Regions from separate parts of the Stenotrophomonas sp. YJH_SMC_82 genome, predicted to be linked through region 1. Evidence: riboswitches for the same ligand, from Rfam matches in the RefSeq annotation. Region 1 holds a riboswitch; the other holds the start of a gene.
The links. A riboswitch is a leader RNA that binds a small molecule or an ion and turns the genes downstream of it on or off. The one in region 1 is predicted to bind glycine.
Positions count from the first base shown of each region.

Region 1 (14,298 bases):
CCAATGCCGGGTGATCCAGATCGCCAACGCGGTGCTGCTGAGATGCCAGCGCAGCATGCCGCGCCGAGGTTGCCGCCACAGGTGGCGCCGGGCAATCCAGAAGGCCTCCCGCTCCACTTCAGGCACCTTGTTCTTCATCCCGTCCTTGTCGAAGAACTGGGCGGTGAAGCGCCAGGGGTTCATCGGCTGGTATCCCGCCCGTGGCTCACCGCTGCACGCAGCCACACCACTGGGCGCGCGGTCGGCCGGCTTCGGCCGACCGTCCACCAATGCCAGCCCGAGCAGATACAGCAGGCCAGGCAGCAGCGCGATGCCGGCGACCAGCACGACGACGGAGATCCATGCGTTGCCGGCGGCACGCATCGCTCAGTGCGCCTTCGGTTTCGGGTACCACAGTGCGTTGACGATGACCCAGCGCTGGTCGAAACGCCCCATGTGGAAGTAGTCGACGAACCACGGGGTTTCCAGCCGCACCGAGGCCGCGTTGCCGGTCACGTCCAGCACCGTGCAGCGGCGATCCCATTGATCCTTCGGGGTCTTCAGCGCGCCCTGTTTCGTCAACGAGACCAGCTCTTCCTTCGACATCCGGCGCAGGCCCAGGCGCTCGTCGGGTGTATCGCCGAGGACCGCGCGCTTGGCCAGGTCCGGGTGCAGCGAACGGGCGACGCGCTGCGGATCGGCCTCCAGCTGGCCATCGACGTGGTCGTGGCAGGTGGCTTCGATGGCCGCGATCGTGGCGGGGTCGGCGGCAGGGCTCGTTGCTGCGGAGAGAGCGAATAGCAGGGCGATCGTGGACATCCGGGTCTCCAGCTCTGGGCGCGGGGCGATCATCGCATGGACCGGGTAGCCCATCCACGCAGGGCGTGGATCTACTGTAGAGCCGAGCCCGTGCTCGGCTCCCGCATCGGGCAGACGGAACAACAGCCGAGCGTGGGCTCGGCTCTACAGAAGCGCAGGATCCGTTGCCTGCAGCCAGGCCAGCTTGCGTTCGCGGGGCTGCTGCTTGAGTTGCCACTCGGCCCGCGAGGCGGCGGCCCGGTCCGGGTATTCGCGCACGGCCAGCACGCGCAGCGGCGGCCGGGCCCGGGTGTAGCGCGCGCCCTTGCCGGCCTGGTGGGCGGCGAAACGCGCCTCCACATCGGTGCTGATGCCGGCGTAATAGCTGCCATCGCGGCATTCGAGCAGGTACAGGAACCACGGGCGGACGGACGAGGCCATGCCTGGATTATGCCGTGCTGCACTGCAGCGGATATACTGGCACCCGAATGCAGGAGAGAGGCGCCGCGCTGGCGCCCGCCGAAGGCGCAGGCTCCCATGATCGCTCAGGCCGGTGGGCTGGAATCCCACCAACCATGCATTCGACTCGCCGAGCTGGAGAGAGGTCACCGGGCATGCCCGGGGCGATCCGCCGAAGGGGCACGCGGCCCATGCCGCTGAACTCTCAGGCAAAAGGACAGCGGGAGCGGCACCGGTCATCGTCATCCCGTCATTGCGCAGGCAGTGGCGGTGGTCGCGCATGGCCGGCCCCACCGCGCCCGGAGCCTGTCCCATGCTGCTGTCCATCATCTACCTGATCGCCATTTCCGCCGAAGCCATGACCGGCGCACTGTCCGCCGGCCGCCGCCGCATGGACCTGTTCGGCGTGGTCATGATCGCCTGCGTCACCGCCCTCGGGGGTGGTTCACTGCGCGACATCCTGCTCGGCCACTACCCGCTGGGCTGGGTGAAGCACCCCGAGTACCTGGGCTTCACCGTGTGCGCGGCGCTGATCGCCACCTGGGTGGCGCGCTGGATGCACCACTTCCGCCGCACCTTCCTGGTGCTCGACGGGCTGGGCCTGATCGCCTTCACCCTGATCGGCTGCTCGATCGCGCGCGAAGCCGGCCATGCAATGCCGATCGTGCTGATCGCCGGCATGCTGACCGGCGCGTTCGGCGGGGTGCTGCGCGACATCCTCTGCAACGAGGTGCCACTCATCTTCCAGAAGGAGCTGTACGCGATCATCGCGCTGCTGACCGGCGCGGCCTATCTGTTGCTGCTGCACTGGGGCGTGGCCGATGCCACCGCGATCCTGTGCTGCCTCGGCGGCGGCTTCGCGTTGCGCCTGCTGGCGATCCACTACCGCTGGGAAATGCCGAAGTTCGTGTACCACGACGAAGTGCATTGAGCCTCTTCGTAAAGTCGAGCCATGCTCGACTGCTCTTTGCAGGAAACCAACGCGCTTCGCGCGCAGGTCGGGCATGGCTCGACGCTACAGGAAGCGGTATCACCACCCCGGCGATGTACCTGGCGCTGTCGCTCATGCGCAGCGCCAGGCGCATCGCCGGTGCAGATGGGCCGGCCTCCAACTCCGACCGGCCCTGATCGCGGCCGCACCCCCGCAGGCGCTGGCCGCCATCCACACACGTGCCGCACTCAGGCGGCTTCGATCAGGCTGCTTCGGACACCTTCACGTCGCGACGGGCGCGCACGGCCGCAGCCAGACGCTCCAGCACCGTCACGGTGGTGTCCCAGTCGATGCAGCCATCGGTGATGCTCTGCCCGTAAACCAGCGGCTGGCCTTCCACCAGTTCCTGGCGGCCACCGACCAGATGGCTCTCGATCATCACGCCAACGATGCGCTGTTCGCCGTCTTCCAGCTGAACAACAATGTCTTCGATCACCTTCGGCTGGTTCTCGGGGTTTTTCAGGCTGTTGGCGTGGCTGGCGTCGATCATCAGGCGCGTCGGCAGCTTGGCCTTGGCCAGCACCTGGCAGGCGTCGGCGACGCTGCCGGCGTCGTAGTTCGGCTGCTTGCCGCCACGCAGGATCACATGGCAATCCGGATTGCCGGTGGTCGACACGATGGCGGTGCCGCCCTGCTTGGTGACCGACAGGAAGTGATGCGGGTTGGACGCCGCACCCACCGCGTCAGCGGCGATCTTGACGTTGCCATCGGTGCCGTTCTTGAAGCCGACCGGGCACGACAGCCCCGAGGCCAGCTCACGATGCACCTGGCTTTCGGTGGTACGCGCGCCGATCGCGCCCCACGCCACCAGGTCGGCGATGTACTGCGGCGAGATCACATCGAGGAATTCGACACCGGCCGGCAGGCCGAGCTTGTTGATGTCGCGCAGCAGGCCGCGTGCGATGCGCAGGCCCTTGTCGATCCTGAAGCTGCCGTCCAGGTCCGGGTCGTTGATCAGGCCCTTCCAGCCCACCGTGGTGCGCGGCTTCTCGAAGTACACACGCATGACGATTTCCAGTTCGCCGGCCAGCGCGTCGCGCAGCGGCTTCAGGCGCTGGGCGTATTCGATGGCGGCCTTCGGGTCGTGGATCGAGCACGGGCCCACCACCACTGCCAGGCGGTCGTCACGGCCGTGCAGGATCTGGTGCAGGGCCGCGCGCGAGGCGCTGACGGTGTCGGAGGCTTCATCGTCACAGGGCAGCATCGCCAGCAGCTGGGCAGGCGGTGTCAGCGGTTCGATGGTGCGGATGCGCAGGTCGTCGGTGTGCGGGGGCATTGCAGGAGATCTCCGGAACGTTGGGGTCCCCAGCGTGGCGGCATGAAAAAAGCCGCCAGGTTCGCTGGCGGCTTTCGGGAATGCGTCTGAAGCTTTCTTCAGGATGAGCGCAGTCCTTCCTCCGCCAGTGGCTTCGGAAAGTAATACCAGTAAAAGCGGGTGGCGGCTGCGTTCATGGGGTGTATTGATAGCACAGCTTTTGCGCAGTGCAAAATGTTTCATCCGCAACCGCGGGTGCGGTTCAGCGAGGCGCGCGCCGGCGCTGCCCACGCGGCAGCAGCCACGCAAAGCCGCTCATTTGCCATGCACTTCCACGTCCAGCAACAGGCCTTCGTGGATGTCGGCCCAGCGCTCCAGCACGCGGTCCAGCTCCTGCCTGGCCTCGTCCAGCTGCTCGGGATTGAGCAGGGAACGGGCGGTGTAGAGGTCGGAGACCAACCGCCGCAGGGCCGCCTCCGGGATGGCCACCGACGGCCCTTCCCGCCCCGGCAACTGCAATGCCGGGCTGTCGCCAAGCGGGCCGAACAGCGTGACCTGGAGCGTGCTCTGCATGATCAACTTCCCTGCGGATGGACATGGGCAATGTCCTGTTTACCGCGTCCGGGTGACAGGCGCATGTGCCATGCGCGTACGGAGACGCTGCTACAAGGCGGCCAGGTCGGCAAGGTGCTGCCCCATCCCATCGTCTGCGCCGACGGCGTTGACGGTGGCGAAGTACTGATGCCAACCGGTGGCGGCAATGCCGGCCACCAGCGCATCGGCGTCCGCGCGGCTTGCACAGCGCCAGACCGCATAGAACTGCTCATCGCTGCCGTGCTGTACGCCCCTGGCAATGCGGCCCATCGCCAGCAGTGTGATGCGGACCGGATCGAACTGCTGCATGCCTGCACCGATACGGGCGAAGAAGGCATTCCGCTGCTCGGGCTGGAGCGTGGTCCAGGCGGGGGTGGCGGTATAGAGCTCGATGAAGGTGTGCGACATGCTGCTTCTTCCTTGAAGGTTTGGGGGTTGCCGGCCAGCGGCCGGCACTACCGGAGCGAGCGCATGGCGCGTTTGCGGATGTAGGCATTGGCATCACCAGGGTGCTGCTGTTGCCAGCGCGCGCACAGCGCACGCAGCCACTGCGGCTGTGTCTTGCCGGCATCATTGAGCCAGTTGCCGACCGAGTCCTGCACATAGCGCTCCGGGTCGTCGGCGAGTGCTTCCAGCATCGCCTCTGCAAGTTCCGGCTGCCGCTTGAACAGCGCGACATGTGTGGCCCACACGCCGCGCGGGCGCAGCGCTTCGCAGGCGAAGCGGCGCAGGTACGGCGATCCTTCCTGCGTCCATGGTTGCAGGTACTCCAGCGCCTGCAGTGGTGCGGCAACAATGTCGGCACGCAGCGCCAGCCACGCCCATTCGCGCACGCCGAAGTGCGGGTCGTCAGCCAGTGGCCGCATCGCCTGCAGCTTGGCCGGCAGCGTCGCGTCGGCGTCGCCGCCGATCAGGTAGCAGGCCCAGCCACGCACCGTGTCTGACGCATGCGCCTGCCAGCGCGCAGGCTCCCCCTGTCCGGCTTCGTGCAGCAACCGCGCCGCCAGCGCCATGCGCTGGGTGATGCCCTTGCCTGAGGCATCGCGCATGCATTGCAGCGATTCCGGCTCAAGGGCAGGCGCCACCACCTGCAGCAGCGCGGTGAAATCCACGGCCAGGCATTCGGCCAGATGGGTGGCAGCAGCGCTGCCACTGTTGAGTGCATGCAGCCTTTGCGCAGGAACGGGCGTGCTCATGCTGCCGATTCCCGCCCGCCGTCCGTGTGCTGCCAGACCTTGTGCAGCAGCTGCGACAGCTGCTGCTGTTCACCCGCATCCAGGCCGTCGAACAGGCCGCTGATCCATTGCGTGTGCTGCTCGAACAACGACTCGGCCAAGCGCTTTCCCGGTGCGGTCAATACGATCTGCAGACGGCGGCCATCCCCGTCATCGCTGCGACGCTGCAGCAGGCCTTCACGCTGCAGGCCATCGAGCAGGCCGCTGATGGTGGCACGGGTCACGCCGGCACGCTCGGCCAGCAGGTGCGGCGGCAGCGTGCCACCGGCCCCGTGCAGCAGGAACAGCACGACGAAGCGGCCCTCGCTGAGCCCATGCGGTGCCAGCCGCGCGGCGCAGTCGCGATCGATCGACGAGGACAACGAGAGCAGCTGGAAGCACAGGCGCAGTTGCGCGATGTTGGCGTGGCCGCGTCGCTGCGATTCCTCCAGAAGGGCCTGATGCTTGGCTTCGATCATCTCACGAACGCGATATGGTTAGGCGCCTAATCATATCACCGGATAGCCGCTACCTGTAAATCACAGCCGATATCAGGGGAGCTTTCCCAGCAGCAGGCGCGCGATCAGCCCGCCACCCTCGCGGTGCAGCAGCTGCAGTTCGCCTGCGTGACGCCTGGCCACGTTGGCGGCCATGGCCAGTCCCAGCCCGGTCCCACCGGTAGCGCGACTGCGCGAGCTTTCGCTGCGCTGGAACGGTTGCAGCAGGCGGACACGATCAGCTTCGGCGATGCCCGGCCCGCGATCCATCACATCCAGCTGCACCCCATGTCCCCACACGGCGACATGCAGCTCCACGGCGCCCGCGTAACGCTCGGCGTTGTCGATGAGATTGTCGACCGCGCGCCGGAGCAGCAGCGCATCGCCATGCCACGGCAGCGTATCCGGGCACTGAAGCGAAATGTCGACCCCGCGCAGCAGCGCCCCTTGCAGGCATTCCTGCAGCAGGGCAGCCAGATCCAGCGAGCGCATCTGCAAGGGCTGCAGCTCGCCGCGTGCATAGTCCAGCACCTGCTCGATCATCGCGTCCATGCGTTCGATGTCCGCCACCATCCGGGCGGCCTGTGGTGCGGGAGCGAACTCGGCGCGCAGGCGCAGGCCGGTCAGGGGCGTGCGCAGGTCATGCGCCACTGCCGCCAGCATATGGGTCATGTCCTGTGCCTGGACCCGCAGGCGTTCGCGACCGGTGCTGATCGCGGCGGCCAGCATCTGCACTTCGCGTGGGCCATCGTCGGGCAATGGCGACTCGGCCTGCAGGTCGACGCGTGCGCTCGCTTCGGCCAGGCGCCGCAGCGGGCGCCCCAACCGGATCGACGCCCACGCCGCCAACGGCGCCAGCAGGATCGCACCGCCCAACAGGGCGAGCATCACCTGGCGGCGCCAGGCCGCCAGGTCACTATGGTCGCTGCCGACCACCCGCCAGCGGCCGTCGGCCTGGCGCATCCCCAGTTCAAACGGCGGCCACTGCATCGCGGTCAGCAGCGCGGCCTGTGATTTCAGCACGCCAGCACGACCGGAGGCGTCCAGTACCGCGCCACCCTCGATGACCTGCACATCGGGCGCCCTGCCCTGCCCCGTCCATGCCAGGCGTACATCCTCGGCCGGCATGCCCATCTGCGCGGCCGCCAGCTGCGCGAGCCAGTCGCTGGCGCTACCTTGGGGGGGCGCGTCCTGCGTCGCCCTGCGCAATCCCAGTGACGCCGGCGCCTGTTCCCCACGCAGTACCTGCATCGCATGGTCCAGCCGCATCGGTGGCGGCGCGGGCCGGGGCATCCAACCCACCACTGCAACGCTGGCCAGGGTTGCCAGCAGCAGGCTGGCCAGCGCCAGCATCGCGATCCAGCGAGTGGTCGACCACCGGCTGCTCACAGCACCTGTACCTCAGCGTCGAAGCGATACCCTTCCCCGCGCAGTGTCTGCACGAGGGCTTCTGCCCCGGACGCGGCCTGCCCGAGCTTGCGGCGCAGGCGGCTGATCGCGAGGTCAATGGCACGGTCCACGCTGTCACTGGCTTCTCCGCGACTCAACTGCAGCAGCTGCTCACGCCCCAGCACCCGCCCGGGACGTTCGGCCAGCGCCAGCAACAGGGAAAACTCGCCACGACTCAGCACCAGCTCGGCACCGTCCGGTGCGAACAGGCGACGCTGGTCGGGCAGCAATCGCCAGCCATCAAACCGCAGTTCGCTGGCCACCTGCGTGCGCAGCTTGTCCTGACGGCGCAGCAGTGCGCGTACCCGCGCCAGCAGTTCACGCGGATCAAAGGGTTTGGCCAGGTAGTCGTCCGCGCCCATCTCCAGGCCGATCACGCGGTCCGGTGCAGCCCCCATCGCCGACAGCATCAGGATCGGGATCGCCCTCGCCTGCAGCCTGCGGCAGACCGACAGCCCATCCTCACCGGGCATCATCCAGTCGAGGATGATCAGGTCCGGTCGTTCGGCCTGCAGCAGCACGTCCAGTGCCGCCGCATCCGCCGCCAGGCGTACCTGGTAGCCGTGCAGCAGCAGGTGGTCGGCGATGGCGTCGCGGATGCTGGCATCGTCGTCGACGACGATGACACGGATGGGAGTACTCATTCGGACAGTATCCAGCACCTGTGTATCAGGACGGTATCAACGCCGATATTCCGGCGATACGCCGCCGTGCGCCAATGGTCACCCACGATCACTGCGGAGTCTTCCCTTGCGCCTCTTCCTGTTGCCCCTGTTCGCCGCTCCCTTGCCTGCGCTCGCCTCCAACGCCGCCGCGCACATCCTGCCGATGTGGATGCAGGGCGGTCATCCGGCGGTGGCCGTCTCGCTGGACGGGCGCGCCGAACCGCTGCGCTTCGTGGTCGACAGTGCCGCCGGGGCAACGCTGGTCGATGCCCGCGTCGTGCGGCGCTATGGCCTGGAGGATGCGGATGCAGAGGTATCACAGGCGCAAGGGGCGAGTGCAGCTTCGGCGCGGTTGCAGCGCATGCGCAGCACGTCCTGGCAGCTGGGCAGCTGGCAGCTGCAGGCCGAAGCCATGAACGTCGATCTGTCATCGTTGCCGAAGGATGATGATCCAGCCATCGACGGCTTGATCGGCAACGATCTGACCGGGCGCTGGGACACCCGTTGGGACTTCGGCCGCAATCAACTGGCGCTGTGGACACCCGGCGGATTGAACCTGGAAGGACCGGGTTGCCAGCCCAATGCGCTGCCCGGCCGCACTGGCGGCCTGCGCCAGTTCGGCTTCATCACGCTTGCACTGGGCGCGCCTGCGGTGGACGCCATCGCCGTGGTCGACACCGGTGCCGCACAGACCGTCCTCAACGCCGAAGCCGCCCGCGCACTGGGGCTGCGCACCGACGGCAGCGACGCGCGGGTGCGGGTGCGTGAAAAGGGCACCGAAGGCCTGGGCGGCGGCAAGCAGGCAACCTGGCTGTACACCCTGCCCGGCATGACCGGCGGCGGCTGGCAGCACCCGTCGATGGAGGTCCGCATCAGCGAACTGCCGGTGTTCAAGGCGATCGGCCTGGAGGGCCGGCCGGCGCTGATCCTCGGTGCCGATGCAATGCGCGGCGGCCAGGTGGACATCGGTGCCGGCGCGGCGCGGATCTGCCTGCGCCGGCCGCAGGCCGGCTGACATCTGGCGATGACGCCAGCGGCAGCCCGGCGTAGCATCACCGTGCGCCCCACCAGGAGTTCCACGCATGTGCCGTGCCACCCTGATGTTGCTGACGCTACTCCCGCTGGCGGTACTGGCCGCGCCGCCACCCGTGCCCTCGCCCACTCGCATCGATGCCGAAGCACGGCGGCTGATGCAGGCGGCCCATGCGCGCGGGATGGCGCTGGCGGTGATCGATGACGGCAAGGTGGTGCATGTGGCCGCCTACGGTGAACGCAACGCCGCAGGCGAGCCGCTGCGCACCGACACCGTGATGTATGCCGCATCGCTCACCAAGATGGCCTTCGGCCACCTGGTCGCACAGCTGGCGCAGGACGGGGTGATCGATCTGGATGCCAGCATCGCCACAGCTCTGGACGTGCCGCTGCCAGACTACCCGCCCGAACCGAAAAAGTACGCCGACTACAGCGTGCTGGCGAGTGATGCACGCTGGCGCCGGCTCACGCCCCGAAAGCTGCTGAATCACGCCAGCGGCTTTGCCAACTTCGGCTTTCTCGAACCGGATGGCCGGTTGAAGTTCCACTTCGAGCCCGGCAGCCGCTACGGCTATTCCGGCGAGGGCCTGATCCTGCTGCAGTTCGTGATCGAACGTGGGCGACTGGGCGAGGATGTGGGTGCGTTGATGCAGCAGCGCGTGTTCGATCGCTTCGGCATGGCGCGCACCAGCATGTCGTGGCGCGCGGATTTCGCCGGCAACCTGGCCGATGGCTGGACCGTCGAAGGCAATACAGAGCCGCACGATCAACGCAGCCGTGTGCGGGCGGCAGGATCGATGGATACCACCATCACCGACATGGCCCACTTCGCCGCCGGTTATGTGCGCGGCGATGGGCTGTCTGCGGCAATGCGCAGGGAACTGGTGCGGCCGCAGCTGCCGATCACCACCGCCAGCCAGTTCCCAACGCTGCAGCCGGAGCTGCCCGTTGCGCAGCAGCACCGGGATCTGGCCGCGGGCCTGGGCGTGGTGACCTTCCGTGGCCCCCAGGGTGCAGGCTTCTACAAGGGCGGCCACGACGATGCGGTCGGCAACACCCTGGTGTGCATCGAGCGGCACAAACGCTGCGTGGTGATCCTGGGCAACGATGTACGGGCCGAGGCCACCTTCCCGGCACTGGTGGCGTTCGTGCTGGGTGATACCGGCGTGCCATGGCAGTGGGAATACGGCGCGGCGAAGGCCTTCGTCGAATGAAGGCGCGATGATCCCTGGGCGGGGAGTGCGGAGGGATGGGAGCAACCATGCATGGCGTGTGGATCCACCTCACGCGTGGATGCCTGCTCCGCTCAGCGCGCCTGCTCGAAGAACATCAGGTACACCAGCCGGCCATTCTCCGGGCGGTCGCCGAACGCTGGCCCGGCGGTATGCCAGAACCAGGGCCGCAGCAGCACCAGCCGGTTGAAACGCATCGGGATGCGCATGGTCATTTCCCACTGGCTGTCGTCGTTGCTGTCGCGCTCGATGATGTCACGATGCATGTCGCCGCCGTTGGCATAGCCCAATGCGGCCAGCTCCGCTGCATCCAGGGCCATGCGCTCGGTGCCGGTACGGCGGTGGCGGAAGAACTCGGTGCCGCCCTCGCAGTGCTCCGGTGCACTCAGGTAGAGGATGCCCGACCAGTGCGAGTGATCGGCGTGCACCTTGGCGCGGCCGGTGTCACCGGCCAGGGTAAGGCGGAACTTGCCATGCGACTGCAGTGGGTTGACCGGCCGCAGCGGTTCGTTGACCAGCCGCGAGACCGCGCCGGACAGCCCATCCAGTTCCAGCCGCTGCTGCGAATTGCGGCCGGGGAATGCACCCTCCTGCACCGGATAGGTCAGGCCCAGCGCCGCCTGGCGCAGCCCCTGCGCATCGGCAGGAGAAAGGAAGTCGTCGACGACGATGAAGGAGGTAGGCATGGCCACCGAGCGTAGCGATGCGCTGCTGCGGCGGCAACCGGGCAACGAAAAACCCCGCCTTGCGGCGGGGTTCTTCCTTGCATCGGGAGGGCGTGCCGACCAGGGTCGGCAACGACCGCCCGGGGGACGTGGACTTAGAAGTCCATGCCGCCCATGCCACCCATGCCGCCCATGCCACCGGCGCCACCCATGGCCGGCTCGTCCTTCTTCGGAGCTTCGGCAACCATGGCTTCGGTGGTGATCATCAGGCCAGCGATCGAGGCGGCGTTCTGCAGCGCCGAACGGGTCACCTTGGTCGGGTCCAGGATGCCGAACTGCAGCATGTCGCCGAACTCGCCGGTGGCGGCGTTGTAACCGAAGCTGCCGGTGCCTTCCTTGACCTTGTTGATGATGACCGACGGCTCGTCACCGGCGTTGGCCACGATCTCGCGCAGCGGGGCTTCCATCGCGCGCAGGGCGATCTGGATGCCGTGGTTCTGGTCTTCGTTGGCGCCCTTCAGGCCGGCCAGCGCGGTGATCGCGCGGACTAGGGCAACGCCGCCGCCCGGAACCACGCCTTCTTCAACGGCCGCACGGGTCGCGTGCAGGGCGTCGTCGACGCGATCCTTCTTTTCCTTCATTTCGATTTCGGTCGAGGCGCCGACCTTGATCACGGCAACACCGCCGGCCAGCTTGGCCACGCGTTCCTGCAGCTTCTCGCGGTCGTAATCCGAGGAGGTGTCCTGGATCTGGGTCTTGATCTGCGCCACGCGTGCATCAACGTTGGCCTTGTCGCCGACGCCGTCGATGATGGTGGTGTTCTCCTTGGAGACCTGCACCTTCTTGGCGCGGCCCAGGTCCTTGATGGTGGCCTTCTCCAGCGACAGGCCGACTTCTTCGGAGATCACGGTGCCGCCGGTCAGCACGGCCATGTCTTCCAGCATCGCCTTGCGACGGTCGCCGAAGCCCGGGGCCTTGACGGCCACGACCTTGACGATGCCACGGATGGTGTTGACTACCAGGGTGGCCAGCGCTTCGCCTTCAACTTCCTCGGCCACGATCAGCAGCGGCTTGCCGGCCTTGGCGACGCCTTCCAGCACCGGCAGCAGGTCACGGACGTTGGAGATCTTCTTGTCGTGCAGCAGGATGAACGGGTCATCCAGGTCAGCGGTCTGCGACTGCTGGTTGTTGATGAAGTACGGCGACAGGTAGCCGCGGTCGAACTGCATGCCCTTGACCACGTCCAGCTCGTTGTCCAGGCCCGAGCCTTCTTCAACGGTGATGACGCCTTCCTTGCCGACTTCCTTCATCGCGTCAGCGATGATCTGGCCGATCGACTCGTCCGAGTTGGCCGAGATGGTACCGACCTGGGCGATCGCCTTGTCGTCGGCGGTCGGCTTGGAGATGTTCTTCAGCTCGGCGACGGCGGCCGAGACGGCCTTGTCGATACCGCGCTTGAGGTCCATCGGGTTCATGCCGGCGGCAACGGCCTTGGCGCCTTCGCGGATCAGGGCCTGGGCCAGCACGGTGGCGGTGGTGGTGCCGTCGCCGGCATCGTCGTTGGTGCGCGAAGCAACTTCCTTCACCATCTGCGCGCCCATGTTCTCGAACTTGTCAGCCAGTTCGATCTCCTTGGCGACGGAGACGCCGTCCTTGGTGATGGTCGGCGCGCCGAAGCTCTTTTCCAGCACGACGTTGCGGCCCTTCGGGCCCAGGGTGGCCTTGACGGCATTGGCGAGAACGTTGACGCCGCGCACCATGCGCGAACGGGCGTCTTCACCGAAACGAATATCCTTGGCAGCCATTGCATTTACCTCATTGGTAGCGCCGGACGATGCCCGGCGGCTGGGAGTTTGGGATCAGGTTGAAACAGGTCGCGCCGGGGCTCAGCCGATGACGGCGAGCACGTCGTCTTCGCGCAGGACCTTGTATTCGACGCCTTCGCTCTTGTACGAGCTGCCGGCGTACTGGCCGTAGATGACCTTGTCGCCGACCTTCAGCGACGGCGCGCGCACGTTGCCGTTGTCCAGCGGCTTGCCGGGGCCGACGGCCACGACCTCACCCTTGGTGGACTTTTCCTTGGCCGAGTCGGGGATGACGATGCCACCGGCGGAGATTTCGTCGGCTTCGATCGGCTTGACCACAACGCGGTCGTGCAGCGGCTTGATGCTCATAGGAGACCTCTTAAGTGATTGATTGGTCTAAAAAAGTCCGGCGATGTTAGCACTCACCCCAGGCGAGTGCCAGAACCGCACGTGAAGAAACCCGACAACGTCGGGAGCAGGGCAGAGATGGAGCCCCGCCGCCCCCTTTCAAGGGCGGAATGAAAAAATTTTTCCGCCCGCGCGCCTCGGCCAAGGCGTCGGGCTTGGACAATTTCGGTGACAAGCGTCGCACTGTCAGATATCTGACGTTCATTTACGACAAAGTGTCACTGGATCGGCCTTAGGCTCGGTCAGGCATTCCCAATCACAAGGAGTAGTCGATGCGATTGCTGTCCCCGCTTGCCGCCGCCTGCCTGCTGGCACTGGCCGCCGCGCCGGCCCAGGCCGAGGTTTTCATCAACGAACTGCACTACGACGACAGCACCGCCGCCGGTGACGTCGGCGAAGCCATCGAAGTGGTCGCCACCGCCGGCGAGGACCTGTCCGGCTACCGCCTCTACCTCTACAACGGCAGCAATCCTTCGGCGGCCGCGGTCTACGCCAACAACCCGGTCCCGGCCGGCACCGCCGCCGGCTGCGGCAGCGCGACCATCGCCGTGGTCAACTACCCGACCAACGGCATCCAGAACGGCCCCAACGACGGCATCGCCCTGGTCGATGCCAGCGGCAAGGTGGTCCAGTTCCTCAGCTACGAGGGCGCCATCACCGCCTCCGGTGGCCCTGCCGCCGGCATGACCAGCCAGAACATCCCGGTGGCCGAGACCAACAGCACGGCCGCGGGCACCTCGCTGCAGCTGACCGGCAGCGGCAGCCAGTACACCCACTTCACCTGGGCCGAGTCGGCCAGGCAGACCTTCGGCAGCTGCAACAACGGCCAGACCTTCAGTGGCGGCGGAACCCCGGGCCCGAACACACCGCCGTCGGTCTCCACCACCACCCCGGCGCAGGGCAGCAGCACCTTCCCGGCCGCCGCCGACCTGGAAGTGGTGTTCAGCGAGACGGTGAACCTGGCCAGTGGCGCCTTCGCCCTGAGCTGCGGCACCTCCGGCAGCGTGCCGTTGACCTTCCCGGCCAGCGGCCGCAGCGTGAAGCTGTCCACCAACACTGCGCTGGTGGCCGGTGAGGCCTGCCGCTTCGACATCCGCGCCGCGCGCATCACCGACCTGCAGGGCGCGCACCCGGCCGCCGACAGCCGCATCGCCTTCACCGTGGCCAGCACCGGCGGCAATCCGGACCCGGGCAACCCGGGCGTGCCGGCCGGCTATTACTCCAAGGTCAACACCAGCAGCCCCAGCCAGCTGCG
Region 1 is NZ_JCAFSE010000001.1:427,435-441,732, reverse strand. It holds gene AC5P53_RS02025 (hypothetical protein) at 1-363, opposite strand, end outside; gene AC5P53_RS02020 (nuclear transport factor 2 family protein) at 367-798, opposite strand; gene AC5P53_RS02015 (GIY-YIG nuclease family protein) at 943-1,218, opposite strand; glycine riboswitch at 1,259-1,348, shown strand; glycine riboswitch at 1,362-1,467, shown strand; gene AC5P53_RS02010 (trimeric intracellular cation channel family protein) at 1,550-2,167, shown strand; gene AC5P53_RS02005 (3-deoxy-7-phosphoheptulonate synthase) at 2,430-3,503, opposite strand; gene AC5P53_RS02000 (hypothetical protein) at 3,798-4,055, opposite strand; gene AC5P53_RS01995 (DUF6616 family protein) at 4,146-4,484, opposite strand; gene AC5P53_RS01990 (DNA alkylation repair protein) at 4,532-5,272, opposite strand; gene AC5P53_RS01985 (MarR family winged helix-turn-helix transcriptional regulator) at 5,269-5,769, opposite strand; gene AC5P53_RS01980 (sensor histidine kinase) at 5,842-7,140, opposite strand; gene AC5P53_RS01975 (response regulator transcription factor) at 7,173-7,880, opposite strand; gene AC5P53_RS01970 (retropepsin-like aspartic protease) at 7,987-8,916, shown strand; gene AC5P53_RS01965 (serine hydrolase domain-containing protein) at 8,984-10,147, shown strand; gene AC5P53_RS01960 (DUF6445 family protein) at 10,240-10,851, opposite strand; gene groL (chaperonin GroEL) at 10,986-12,635, opposite strand; gene AC5P53_RS01950 (co-chaperone GroES) at 12,717-13,004, opposite strand; gene AC5P53_RS01945 (endonuclease) at 13,316-14,298, shown strand, end outside.

Region 2 (14,298 bases), 710 kb from region 1:
AGCCATGGGGAACCTCATGCAACGACAGTGGATCGGCTGGCTGTCGTGCACCTGTGCACCGGCTGGCTGGAGTGCCCAGCCTAGTCCGGCGGTTTCCCGTCGCAAGCGTTGCGGGCGTCGTAGCCTGCCCTACCCCTGCGCGCTGCTCAGTGACCCGTGCAGGCTGCCTGCGCCGCGCGTTCGCGCCGGTGTTCCCAGTACCAGAACACGAAGCCGGCGCCGAAGAACCCAGCCTGGCCCAACGCCAGGTGCAGCGGGCTGGCGCTGAGCAGCGGCGACACCACGCCGGCCACCACGGTGCTGATCATCAGCTGCACGAAGGCCTGCAGCGACGAGGCCAGGCCGCGCTGGTGCGGGTACATGTCCAGCACCGCCAGCGCCAGGATCGGGAAGATCAGCGCCATGCCCATGCCACCCAGGAAGATCGGCAGCACCGCCCACGGCAGCACGAACTGCGGCGCCAGCGCCACGTAGCCGACGTTCAGCAGCACCGACAGCGCGCACAGGCCGAAACCAATGGATACCTGGCGGGTGGGCGTGGTGTGCCCGGCCATGCGCCCGGACAGGAACGAGCCGGTGGTCATGCCGCCGATGGTGGGGATGAACAGCCAGGCGAAACCGCCCTCGCCCAGGTGCAGGTGCTGCATCACGAACACCGGTGCCGAGGAGATGTACAGGAAGATGCCACCGAAACCGATGCTGCCGGCCAGCGCCAGGCGCAGGAAGCGCGGATTGAAACCGATGCGCACGTAATCACGCATCAGCACCCGCGGCGACAACGGAACGCGCGCTTCGAGCGGATGGGTCTCCGGCAGGTAGCGGGCGGTGGCCGCCAGCAGAACCAGTGCGAACACCACCAGGAACCAGAAGATCAGCGGCCAGCCAGCACCGCTGAGCAGGATCCAGCCACCGATGATCGGCGCGATCGCCGGGGCGATGCCGAACAGCATCGACACCTGGCTCATCAGCCGCTGCGCGTCGTGACCGTGGTACAGGTCGCGGATCACCGCGCGGCCGACGATCATGCCGACGCCTGCGGACAGGCCCTGCAGGGCGCGGAACCCCAGCAGCGTGGTCAGATCGGTGGACAGCGCACAGCCGACCGAGGCGCCCACGAACACCACCAGGCCGCCGAGGATCACCCGCTTGCGGCCCCAGGCATCGGACAGCGGGCCGTGTGCCAGGCTCATCAGGCCGTAGAACAGCAGGTACACGCTGATGGTCTGCTGCACCGCCACCTCGTCCACCGCCAGGCGCTGGGCCAGCTGCGGGAACGCGGGGAAGATGGTGTCGATCGAGAACGGACCGAACATGGCCAGGCCGGCGAGCAGCAGGGCCATGCGGCGGGTGGAAGGAGCAACAGCGGCGGTCATGGAGAAGGCGTCCGGCAGGGCCATGCGCGGCACGCACGGCGGGCGCCAGTCCCCTGCAGCAGGGACGGCGCCAGATGAATTCGGGTATCCGCCCATCATAGGTGGGGATTGCGCCTGATGCCATGCAGCAGTGCACAAAACGCACGGGCGGGCCATCGGCCATTCAGGCGCCGCGGCCGGGCCCGCAGGCGGCTGGCGCGCCCGCAACGGGCTATAATCGGCGGGCAACACGGTGGGAGAAGCGGAACACCGCTGCCGAAGGCGCAACGCCCGTAATCGCTCAGGCCCGATACCACCCGTAACACAACTCTGGAGAGACCGGTTCGATCCGGCGCCGAAGGGGCACGAAGCCGCGGTTTTCCGCGCTTCCAAACTCTCAGGCAAAAGGACAGAGGGGCGCCCCGCAGACCGCCGACCGGCGGCTTGTGCCCGTGCGTGTGCCCTTTCCTGACGGATCCTTCGCCATGTCCCAGAACACCCCTTCCCTGCGTGAGCTCGAGCACCACAATGCGTTCGTCGAGCGCCACATCGGCCCCAACGATGCCGAGATCGCGCAGATGCTCGACGTCGTCGGCCACGCGTCGCTGGATGCGATGACCGATGCCATCGTACCGGCCAAGATCAAGTCGCCGGCGCCGCTGGCACTGCCGGAATCGATGACCGAAGTGCAGGCACTGGCGAAGATCCGTGCGATCGCCGACAAGAACACCGTGCTGCGCAGCTTCATCGGCCAGGGCTACTACGGTACCCACACGCCGAACGTGATCCTGCGCAACATCCTGGAAAACCCGGCCTGGTACACCGCCTACACCCCGTACCAGGCCGAGATCTCGCAGGGCCGCATGGAAGCGCTGATCAACTTCCAGACCCTGTGCGCCGACCTCACCGGCATGGAAATCGCCAACGCCTCGCTGCTGGACGAAGCCACCGCCGCAGCTGAAGCGATGACCCTGGCCAAGCGTTCGGCCAAGTCGAAGTCGGACACCTTCTTCGTGCACGACGCCGTGCACCCGCAGACCCTGGAACTGCTGCGTACCCGCGCCGAGCCCATGGGCATCGTGCTGCGCGTCGGCACCCCGGCCGAGGCACTGGAAGCAGAAGCCTTCGGCCTGCTGCTGCAGTACCCGGACACCTTCGGCCAGATCGGCGACTACAAGGCGCTGGTCGAGGCCGTGCACGCGCGCGGCGGCCTGGTGGCCGTGGCCACCGACCTGCTGGCGCTGACCCTGCTGGCCGCCCCGGGCGAATGGGGTGCGGACATCGTGGTCGGCAACAGCCAGCGTTTCGGCGTACCGTTCGGCTTCGGCGGCCCGCACGCCGCATTCATGGCCTGCCGCGACGCCTACAAGCGCTCGATGCCGGGCCGCCTGATCGGCGTCTCGGTCGATGCCCAGGCCAACCCGGCCTACCGCCTGACCCTGCAGACCCGCGAGCAGCACATCCGCCGCGAGAAGGCCACCTCCAACATCTGTACCGCACAGGTGCTGCTGGCGGTGATGGCCTCGATGTATGCCGTGTACCACGGCCCGGAAGGCCTGACCCGCATCGCCCGGCGTACCCACCGCCTGGCCTCGATCCTGGCCGCCGCGCTGCGCGAGGCCGGCGTGCAGGTCGGTGGCGACTTCTTCGATACGCTGCACATCACCGGCGTGCATGCCGATGAGATCCACGCCAAGGCACGCGCCGCCGGTTACAACCTGCGCGCGATCGACAGCGACTCGGTCGGCATCAGCCTGGACGAGACCGCCACCCGCGGCGACGTGGTCGCGCTGGCCGCCGTGTTCGGCGCGCAGGCCGACATCGATGCGCTGGATGCCAGCACCGCCGACGCACTGCCGGCCGGCCTGCTGCGCCAGTCCGCGTTCCTGACCCATCCGGTGTTCAACACCCACCACAGCGAGCACGAACTGCTGCGCTACCTGCGCTCGCTGGCCGACAAGGACCTGGCGATGGACCGCACGATGATCCCGCTGGGCTCGTGCACCATGAAGCTCAACGCCACCGCCGAGATGATCCCGGTGACCTGGCCGGAGTTCTCGCAGATCCACCCGCTGGTGCCGGCCGACCAGGCGCTGGGCTACAAGGAACTCATCGACACGCTGGAAGCGATGCTGGTCGAATGCACCGGCTATGACGCGGTCAGCCTGCAGCCGAACTCCGGCGCGCAGGGCGAGTACGCCGGCCTGCTGGCGATCCGCGCCTACCACCGCTCGCGCGGCGAAGGCCACCGCGACATCTGCCTGATCCCGGATTCGGCGCACGGCACCAACCCGGCCTCGGCGCAGATGTGCGGCATGAAGGTGGTGGTGACCAAGACCGATGCCAACGGCAACGTCGACGTCGAGGACATCCGCCTCAACGCCGAGAAGTACAGCGACCGCCTGGCCGCGATCATGATGACCTACCCGTCCACGCACGGCGTGTTCGAGGAAGAGGTGGTGGAGATCTGCGAGATCATCCACAAGCACGGCGGCCAGGTGTACACCGACGGTGCCAACATGAATGCCCTGGTCGGCGTGGCCAAGCCGGGCAAGTGGGGGTCGGACGTTTCGCACCTGAATCTGCACAAGACCTTCTGCATCCCGCACGGCGGTGGCGGCCCGGGCGTCGGCCCGTGCGCGGTCAAGGAGCACCTGGCCCCGTTCCTGCCGGGCAAGCTGGGTGACAACGGCCCGGTCGGCATGGTCAGCGCGGCCAGCTTCGGCAGCGCCTCGATCCTGCCGATCAGCTGGATGTACATCGCGATGATGGGCCGCGACGGCCTGCGCAAGGCCACCCAGGTCGCGCAGCTCAACGCCAACTACATCGCCAAGCGCCTGGCCCCGCACTTCAAGACCCTGTACACCGGCCGCAACGGCCTGGTGGCGCACGAGTGCATCCTGGACGTGCGCCCGCTGGAGAAGACCAGCGGCATCGGTGCCGAGGACGTGGCCAAGCGCCTGATCGACTTCGGCTTCCATGCCCCGACCCTGAGCTTCCCGGTGGCCGGCACGCTGATGGTGGAGCCGACCGAGAGCGAATCGCTGCACGAACTGGATCGCTTCATCAACGCGATGATCCAGATCCGCGAGGAGATCACCGCGATCGAAGACGGCCGCCTGGACCGCGAGGACAACCCGCTGAAGAACGCGCCGCACACTGCCACCGCAGTGACCGCCAGCGAGTGGACCCACGCCTACCCGCGTGAACTGGCCGCCTTCCCGCTGGCCAGCCTGAAGCAGAGCAAATACTGGCCGCCGGTGGCGCGTGTCGACAACGTGTACGGCGACAAGAACGTGATGTGCGCCTGCATCCCGGTCGATGCCTACAAGGATGATGAAGTCGAGGCGTGATTCCTCACTGCATCGGTAAAGAAAATGGCCCGCGCAAGCGGGCCGTTTTCATGCGGCGTGTGGACCAAGGCCCACACCCACAAGCATCCGATCACGGGTCCGGCATCTGCCCCAGGCTCAACTGCCACGACACGCCAAAGCGGTCCTGCACCCAGCCGTAGCGATTGCTGAAGTCATAGTCGCCCACCGGCATCAACCAATGGCCGCCCTCACCCAGCACGCGTGCCGCGCGCTCGAACTGCTCGGCACCGGAACACTCGACGAACAGCGAGATCGACGGCGAGAAGGTGAAATCGTGCACGTCCAGGCTGTCGAAGCACAGGTAGTGGGTGCCACCGAGCAGGAAGATGGCCTGGCGGACCTGCCCCGGCACGCCGGCGCCGGCCCCCTCGGGATGGCGTTGCAGGGCCAGCAGCCGGAAATCGGCAAAGGCTTCGGCGTACAGGGCCAGCGCGGCCTCGGCCTGGCCGGTGAACATCAGGAAGGGACGGCTGCGCAGCATGCGGTACTCCTGGTCGACGGGCCGATGACGGCCTGCCTGCACAGTGCCACGCGGAGTGTGTGCCTGTTGTAGAGCCGAGCCCATGCTCGGCTGGCGATCGCGCAAACAGCAGCCGACCGCAGGGTCGGCTCTACAGAATCACGCCTGGCGCATGCGCCGCGCGATGGCACTGCTGGCGGCGATCGTGGCGGTCAACGCCACCATCGACAGGAACTGCAGGCGGGTGTGCGACTCACTCAGCAGCAGGCCGAAGATCAGCGCAAGGATCGCCAGTGCACAGCAGGTCAGCCACGGGAAACCGGCCATGCGGAACGGCAGTCGGGTACCCAGACGATCCGCGCGACGACGCAGCACCAGCTGCGAGACCAGCGACAGCGTCCACACCAGCAGGCAGGTGGAACCGACGATGTTCAGCAGCACCGGCAGCACCCGGTCCGGGAACAGCAGTTCCATCACCGTGGCGGCAAAGCCGAACAGCACGCTGGCCAGCACGGCGATCACCGGCACCTGGCGCGGGTCGGTCCAGCCAAGCACGGCCGGCGCTTCGCGACGCTGCGCCAGCGAATACATCATGCGCGAGGCGCCGTAGAGGTTGGCATTGAGCGCCGACAGCAGCGCGATCACGGCGATCAGCGTGATGGCGGTACCAGCGCCCGGGATGCGGGCGATGTCCAGCACGGCGGCGAACGGCGACTTCAGCGCCTCGCTGGTCCACGGCACCACGGCGATGATCACGCTCAGCGAGCCGATGTAGAACACCAGGATGCGCCAGGCCACGGTGCGGATGGCACGGGCAATGCTGCGCTCGGGGTCTTCGGTTTCGGCCGCCGCCACGGCCACGATCTCGGTGCCGCCGAAGGCGAACACCACCACCAGCAGCGCCGCGCCGATCCCGGCCAGGCCCTTCGGCGCAAAACCACCGTGTTCGGTGAAGTTGCTCAGGCCCGGGGAGGTCACCTGCGGCAGCCATCCCATCAGCAGCGCCACGCCAATGGCGATGAACGCCAGGATCGCCGCGACTTTGAGGATGGCGAACCAGAATTCGAACTCGCCGAAGTTCTTCACTCCGAGCAGGTTGATCGCGGTGAAGAACAGCATGAACGCCAACGCCGCCATCGGTACCGGTATCGCCGGCCAGACCGTGGCCAGCAGCCCGGCCGCACCCACTGCTTCGGCGGCGATCACGATCACCAGCTGCACCCACCACAGCCAGCCCACGGTGGCACCGGCGGTAGCGCCCATGGCGTCGGCTGCATACACCGAGAACGCGCCGCTGGTCGGTTTGGCCGCCGCCATCTCGCCCAGCGCGTTCATCACGATGATCACCAGCGCTCCGGCGACCAGATACGACACCAGGACCGCCGGACCGGCCGCCTGCACACCCACGCCCGAGCCGAGGAACAGCCCGGCGCCGATGGCGCTGCCCAGGCCCATCATGATCAGCTGGCGGGGCTTGAGCGAATGTCCGAGGCGGGACGGCGAAGCGGTCGGAATCGAGTTGGGCATCGGCGGGGCTGGCGGCGGGCTACAGGGGCGACACCTTACCCTGTCCCGTGCCCACGGGGATAGGCACAGCGCAGCAGGCCGCTCAGGCCAGCGCCGGCTCGCCGACGTTCCCACCGATACGGGCACGATAGGCACGCGGCGAGAAACCGGTTTCAGCCTTGAACTTGCGGGTGAAGGCACTCTGGTCGCTGAAACCGCAGGCCTGGCCGATGCAGGCGATGCTGTCGTCGCCATGCAGCAGATGCATGGCCATCTGGATCCGCAGCCGGGTCAGCACCTGCTGCGGGGTCATCTGGAACACCTTGCGGAAGCTGCGCTCCAGCTTGGACAGCGAAAAGCCGGTGATGTCCAGCAGGGTCTGCATGCGCACGTTCTCGGCGTAGTGCGCGTTGAGGTGGGCCAGCGCCAGCCGCAGCTGCTCGTACTGGGTGCCGAGGCTGTCCTTCTGGCCAAGGTCGCGGGAAATGCCGATCAGGCCCTCGATGGCCCCGTCGACCACCAGCGGGCGCTTGCAGGTCAGGCACCAGCCCGGTTCGCGGTTGGCGAAAAGGTGCAGCTCCATCAGGTTCTCGATCACCTCACCGGACAGCACACGGGCGTCCTGGTCAACGTAGTCCGCACTGAGGCCGGTCGGGTAGATTTCGGCCGCCGTACGCCCGATCACGTCCTTGCGCGCGCGCAGACCCAGCCGCCGCAGCATGGTCTGGTTGACGTGGGTGTAACGCCCCTGGCGGTCCTTGATGAAGAACAGCACATCCGGGATGGCGTCGAACAGGGCTTCGATGTCGGCGGGCTCGACTCGCATGCGGCAAGCATACCCGAGCCTGCTTTTGCCCGTACGTTCACCTTTGCCGGACCGTGGTTTAACGGGGCTGGTTCCAGTGTCGTGGTTCCTTTTGATGATCCGGAGCCAACGTCCATGGCCGCCAGCAAGCCGACCGGCAAGCGCGCAACCGTCCCTGCCGAAAGCCACCGCCGGGGCGATGGCGATGAACTGCACCAGCAGGCCGGGGGCAGCCATCCGGCAATGACCACCGACCAGGGCATTCCGGTGGCGGACAACCAGAACTCCCTGCGGCAGGGACCTCGGGGGCCCACGCTGCTGGAGGACTTCATCCTGCGCGAGAAGATCACCCACTTCGATCACGAACGCATTCCCGAGCGCATCGTGCACGCACGTGGCAGCGCAGCACACGGCTACTTCGAGCTGACCCGATCACTGGCAGCCCATACCCGCGCGCGCATCCTGACCGAGGTCGGCGTGAAGACGCCGGTATTCACCCGCTTCTCGACCGTGGCCGGTGGCGCAGGCTCGGTGGATACCCCGCGCGACGTGCGCGGCTTTGCGGTCAAGTTCTACACCAAGGAGGGCAACTGGGATCTGGTCGGCAACAACATCCCGGTGTTCTTCATCCAGGACGCGATGAAGTTTCCGGATCTGGTGCACGCAGTGAAGATGGAGCCGGACCGCGCCTTCCCGCAGGCCGCGTCGGCCCATGACACGTTCTGGGACTTCATTTCGCTGATGCCCGAATCGATGCACATGATCATGTGGGCGATGAGCGACCGCGCCATCCCGCGTTCGCTGCGGATGATCGAAGGCTTCGGTGTGCACAGCTTCCGCCTGCTGAACGAGGCCGGCGAGTCGACGTTCGTCAAGTTCCACTGGCGGCCCAAGCTGGGCATTCAGTCCACGGTCTGGGACGAAGCGTTGAAACTGCAATCGGCCGACAATGACTTCCATCGCCGCGACCTGTTCGAGGCCATCCAGCGCGGCGACTTTCCCGAATGGGAGCTGGCGGTGCAGCTGTTCACCGAAGAAGACGCCGACGCATTCCCGTTCGACCACCTGGATCCAACCAAGATCATTCCCGAATCGCTGGTGCCGTTGCAGGTGATCGGGCGCATGGTACTGGACCGCTGGCCCGACAACTTCTTCGCAGAGACCGAGCAGGTGGCGTTCTGCCCGGCCAACGTGCCGCCCGGCATCGACTTCAGCAACGACCCGCTGCTGCAGGGCCGCCTGTTCTCCTACCTGGACACCCAGCTGCTGCGCCTGGGCGGCCCGAACTTCCACCAGATCCCGGTGAATGCACCGAAGTGCCCGTTTGCCAATCATCAGCGCGACGGCCACATGCAGATGCAGGTGCCCAAGGGCCGCGTCGCCTACGATCCCAGCTCGCTGCAGGACGACACCCCGCGCGAGACGCCTGCCGGATTCCGCAGCCATGCCAGCGCCGACGATGGCCGCAAGGGCCGCACCCGCGCGGAGAGTTTCGCCGACCACTACAGCCAGGCCCGGATGTTCTTCCGCAGCCTGAAAAAGCCGGAGCAGGCGCACCTGGCATCGGCGCTGGTGTTCGAGCTGTCCAAGGTGGAAACGCTGAAGGTGCGGGTGCGCACCGTCAGCCACCTGCGCAACATCGATGACGCGCTGGCGCAGCGCGTGGCCGATGGCCTGGCCCTGCCTGCGCTGCCCGACCCGGCCCCAACCGCCACGCCGGTGCGGGACATGCCGCCCGCTCCCGAGGTGCGCGTGATCGGGCGTAACAAGCCCACCCTGCAGGGTCGCTGCATCGGCATCCTGTTCGACGAAGGCTCCGACGCGCGCGTGATTGCCAGCCTGAGCAAGGCCGTCCGGAAGGCAGGTGCAGACGTGAAGCTGGTCGCGCCAAAAGTGGGAGGCGCCACGCTGAGCGATGGCGCATTGCAGGCGGCAGATGGGCAGCTGGCGGGCACCCCGTCAGCCGTGTTCGATGCAGTAGCCGTGGTGCTCAGCCTTGAAGCCGCGAAGGCCCTGTCGAAAGAGAGTGCAGCCGTCGAATTCGTCAGCCAGGCGTGGGCACACCTGAAGGCCATCGCCAGCGACGCGGGCGGCCAGGTGCTGCTGAAGGCGGCGCGCGTCGGCAACGACCCCGGCATCGTCGAAGCAGAAGACGCCAAGGCATTCCTGGCGGCGGCCGCCACCCGCCAGTGGGCGCGCGAGCCCAAGCTGCGCCTGCTGGCCTGACCACAACGACAGGAGAATCGTCATGCCCCGTGGTGACAAATCCGCATACACCGAAAAGCAGAAGCGCCAGGCCGAGCACATCGAGGAAAGCGAACGTGATCGCGGCGCGAGTGAAGGCACCGCCGAGCGCATTGCCTGGGCCACCGTGAACAAGCAGGACGGCGGCGGCAAGCGCGCCGGCAGTGCCCGCAAGGGCGCGAAGAAGGCGACCAGCAAGAAGGCTGCCAAGAAGGCGCCTGCCAGGAAATCGGCCACAAAGAAGGCCGCAACCAAGAGGACGGCGGCGAAGAAGGCACCTGCGAAGAAGGCGGTGGCGAAGAAGGCACCGGCTCGCAAGACCGCGACAAAGAAGGCCGCAAAGAAGACGGCGAAGAAGGCAGCGGTAAAGAAGGCGGGTACGGCCGCCGCGCGGAGCGCCGCCGCGAAGAAGGCAGCCAAGACGCGGGCCGCGAAGAAGACCGTGCGCAAGGCGGCGGCGAAGAAAGCCGCGCGCACGCGTGCACGCGGCTGAGTCTTCGATCAGGAGGGGAGCGCCCTCATCCATGCGGCAACTTCGGCTGCGGCTGCCTCGGCACGGGCCTGCAGCAGTAGATGCGGCCCTTCCAGCGATACGTGCCGGGCATCGGGCAACAAGACCTGCAGCTCGGCCACGCTGGGCGGCCACAACAGGTGGTCCTGTCGTGCATGCAGGCATAACGTCGGCAGTATGAGCTTCGGCAACTGCGCGCGGACATCGATCTGCAGTGTCGCCGCAGCGCGCTGCCGCAGGATCGCGGTCGGTACCGCAGCGATCGCATGCCGCAGCTCGCGAAGGTTCATGCGTGTCCGCCAATGCCCCAGCAGAAGCCGGGCCAGCAACGCCAGCGGCGGCGGTGGCCATGCAGGGGCAAGCAAGCGTGCGCTCGCCGCTGGCAGCGGCACCGGTCGCCGCGCGAAGGTCGTACTCAGTATCAATCCGCGCAATCCCGGCGGTGAAGCCACCGCCAGTTCGATAGCCAGCGGCCCGGCAAACGATTCAGCCAGCAGCACAAAGGGAGAGATGGGAAGCTGCGCGCGCAGGATCGACGCCAATGTGACGTAGTCCTGTGGCCCGTGCATGGGCAGCGGCAGCACCTGCACGGTAGCCCCCTGGTCCTGCATCGCTTCCACGAAGCATGTCGACAGCAGGCCGCTGCCATCCAGCCCGGGCAGCATCACGATCGGGAGCATCACGGCGTTCATCACATTGCTCACCTCTCAGGTCCCTTCGCACGACTCGCTGCCGCGCAGCTTCGCTTATCGGCTCGACCCAGGGAAGTGCACGCCGCTGCTCGCGGCGCTACCCTGATGGCCCCGGACAGACGAGGAAGGCGGCATGCGCAAGCCACGCTGGCTCAGCTGGACCGGCATTGCCCTATGCGCGCTCTATCTCGCGCTGACCACCTGGCTGGTGCTCGATGCCCGGTCCAACAGCGACCCCAAGAGCGCCTACATCCTCATGCAACTGCCGGTGATGCTGCAGACCGCAGCACTCAACGTCATCGGCGTGGGACGCTGGCTTTCCGGAATGACCTGGATCACCGTCTACCTTCTGGTGATTCCTCCCACGCTTGGCGTGCTGTACGTGCTTGGGGCCATGCTCGGCAGCGTCCTGGAGCAATGAGGGCGATCCTCCCTGCTGCCTGAGCGGGCAATGCAAATACGGCCGCCCAAGGCGGCCGTATTCCTGTCACGGGGTCAGCAGCCTGCTCAGGCTGCACGGCGCGGCACGGCCGAAGCCACTGCGCCTTCCACCTTGAATACCGCTACCGACGTGGTCAGCGCATGCGCCTGTTCTTCCAGCGCGCGGCTCGCCGCAGTGGCTTCTTCCACCAGGGCCGCGTTCTGCTGCGTCACCTGGTCCATCTGCACCACCACCTGGTTGACCTGCTCGATGCCGGCGGCCTGTTCCTTGCTGGCCGCTGCGATGTCGCTCATCAGCTGGGTGGTGCGCGAACTGGCCTGGGCGACGCGTGCGATCGCCGCTTCCGATTCAACGGTCACCGCCAGGCCACTCTTCACCTTGGCAGCGGCGTCTTCGATCAGCTCCTTGATTTCCTTGGCCGCGACGCCGGCGCGCTGCGCGAGCGTGCGTACTTCGCTGGCGACCACGGCAAAACCACGGCCCTGCTCGCCCGCGCGCGCGGCTTCCACCGCAGCGTTCAGCGCCAGGATGTTGGTCTGGAACGCGATGCCGTCGATAACGGTGGAGATTTCCGAGATGCGTGCCGAGGACTGATCGATCTCACCCATCACCGAGGCCATCTGCGCCATCGCCTGCTCGGTCTCGCGTACGGCGGCACCGGCGGCATGCGCTTCGCTGTCGGCCTGACGCGCCAGCTCGGCGTTCTGGCGCACGGTGGAGGTCAGCTCCTCCATCGACGCGGCAGCTTCCTCCAGGTTGGCCGCCTGCTGCTCCGTGCGGCGCGACAGGTCGTTGTTGCCGGCGGCCAGTTCCTGGGCCGCGTTGTTGATGCTGTCGGCAGCCACCTGGATGCCCCGCACAATGCCCGTCAGCTGCGCGGTGGTGGTATTGGCGTCGTCGCGCATGCGTGCGAACACGCCGTCGTACTCACCGTCCATGCGTGCGGTCAGGTCACCGTGCGAGATCGCGCGCAGCACGTCGGAAACATCGGCAATGCTGGCCTGCGAACTGGCCATCATGCCGTTGAGGTGTTCGACCATTGCCTTGAACTGGTACTGGAACGCAGCAGCATCGCCACGCATGCTGAAGTCGCCGGCGCGAGCGGCACGGGCCAGTTCATCGATCTGCGCGTTGATCGCCATCAGGCTCTGCTTTACCGCGGCCAGAGTGCGGGTCAGCGTGCCCTTCTCGCCCGGGTAGTCCGGCAGGTCACGGCTGAGGTCGCCGATCGCGTAACGCTGCATCACTTCGGCCATCAGCAGCTCCACCTGCACGTGCGATTCGACCAGGCTGTTGGTGGCCTGCACCATGCGGCCGAAATCACCGGGGAAGGCACTGTCGTCCATGCGATAGCGGATCGCACCCGCTTCGTGCTGCTCAGCCATCTGCAGCTGCGCGCCGATCGCCGCCTGCACGCTCTGCCGCACGCTGGCCATGGCCTCGCCCAGCTGGGTCAGCTCATCCCGGCCACCGAGGCGGAACTCCTGGTCCAGCTGGCCCTTGGACAGCCGCTCGGCCAGGTTCACCGCGCGCGCCAGCGGGCCGGTCAGGCTGCGGCCGATCATCACCGAGGCGCCGATGCCGGCAAGCAGCGCGACGCCGCCCAGCACCAGCAGCTGCAGCAGGCTGCGTTCGCCCAGGCGGATCGCTTCGGCGGCAGCTTCACGGCTTTCCTTCTCCTCGAAGTCCACGCCATCGGACAGCGCCTTGTTCCAGCCGTTGGCCGCTTCCTGCACCGCGCCCAGGGTCAGCGCCACGGCGCCGGGATAATCGCCCTGCTCCATCAGTTCGCTGGTCTGCTTGTTGAGCGGGCGCGCAACGGCACGCTTGGCCGCGATGGTTTCCGCGATGGTCTTGCCCTGGGCATCGCTGGGCAGCGCCTGGTAGGCGGTCCAGCTGGCCTCATAGCGCTTGACCAGGTCGGCGATGCGCTTCTCGTCGCTGCCGCGGTCTTCGCCCTGACGGATCAGCATTTCGCGGCGCACGACCATCATCTGGTTGTTGGCATCGAGCATCTGCGACAGCAGGCGCACCTTGGCCACGCTGACGTCGACCACCTGCTGCATCGCGCGCTTCTGCACGACACTGGCAGTGGCGCCGGTGGCCACCACGGCGGCGACCAGCAGCAGCAACAGGCCAAAGCCCAGCCCAAGACGCCAGGCAACCCTGACGTTCCTCAAGTAGTTCATGGGGATATCCAATACGGGGGGATGTGGCCTTATCGGCGGCACGGCAGGCAATCTTGATCGCCCTCCATCGGTGGCTTCGGCCACGGTTCACCTTGGTGAGTCCCCGTCCCAGCGGCACCTGCCGCTGGCAATCGGCCGCAATGACATGCCTGCTCATGCGGGCATCAGATCCCTTTCACGGCGGCTCGGCGCTGTCTGCGGGCAAGGTGGCGGCGTACCTGCTGGAGATCCCAATGCCCTCATCTGTGTCCCGATCCACCCTGCTCGCACTCTCGCTGCTGGCGTCGCCGGCCTTCGCGCAGGTGCCGCCGCCCAACCTGCCCGCCCCCATTGCCGAGAAGGCCGACCCGGACACCGCAGTGCGCTCCGCACTGCATGCCCAAGTGCTGCTGGATCGCGCGAATTTCTCGCCTGGCCAGATCGATGGCGGAGTGGGCAGCAACCAGCGACGCGCGGTGGCGGGCTTCCAGGCCGCGCATGGGCTGACCGTGACGGGTGAGCTGGACGACGCCACCTGGAAGGCCCTGCAGGCTGATACGGTGGGGCCGCTGGCCAGCTACACGCTGACTGCCGAGGATGTCGCCGGCCCGTTCCAGCCCATACCGAAAGGACCTGCCGCACAGGCCAAACTGAAATCGCTGGGTTTCAGCAGTGTGGAAGAAGCCTTGGGCGAGCGCTTCCACGCCTCGCCGGAGTTGCTGAAGGTGCTCAATCCCGGCGTGG
Region 2 is NZ_JCAFSE010000001.1:1,136,036-1,150,333, reverse strand. It holds gene AC5P53_RS05090 (siderophore-interacting protein) at 1-6, opposite strand, end outside; gene AC5P53_RS05085 (multidrug effflux MFS transporter) at 147-1,373, opposite strand; glycine riboswitch at 1,673-1,775, shown strand; gene gcvP (aminomethyl-transferring glycine dehydrogenase) at 1,838-4,705, shown strand; gene AC5P53_RS05075 (VOC family protein) at 4,797-5,207, opposite strand; gene AC5P53_RS05070 (amino acid permease) at 5,346-6,713, opposite strand; gene AC5P53_RS05065 (AraC family transcriptional regulator) at 6,796-7,518, opposite strand; gene AC5P53_RS05060 (catalase) at 7,633-9,723, shown strand; gene AC5P53_RS05055 (hypothetical protein) at 9,746-10,234, shown strand; gene AC5P53_RS05050 (serine aminopeptidase domain-containing protein) at 10,243-10,944, opposite strand; gene AC5P53_RS05045 (hypothetical protein) at 11,078-11,365, shown strand; gene AC5P53_RS05040 (methyl-accepting chemotaxis protein) at 11,452-13,575, opposite strand; gene AC5P53_RS05035 (L,D-transpeptidase family protein) at 13,809-14,298, shown strand, end outside.
Region 2: linked by a shared signal. The riboswitch ahead of gcvP (aminomethyl-transferring glycine dehydrogenase) and the one ahead of AC5P53_RS02010 (trimeric intracellular cation channel family protein) in region 1 are both predicted to bind glycine.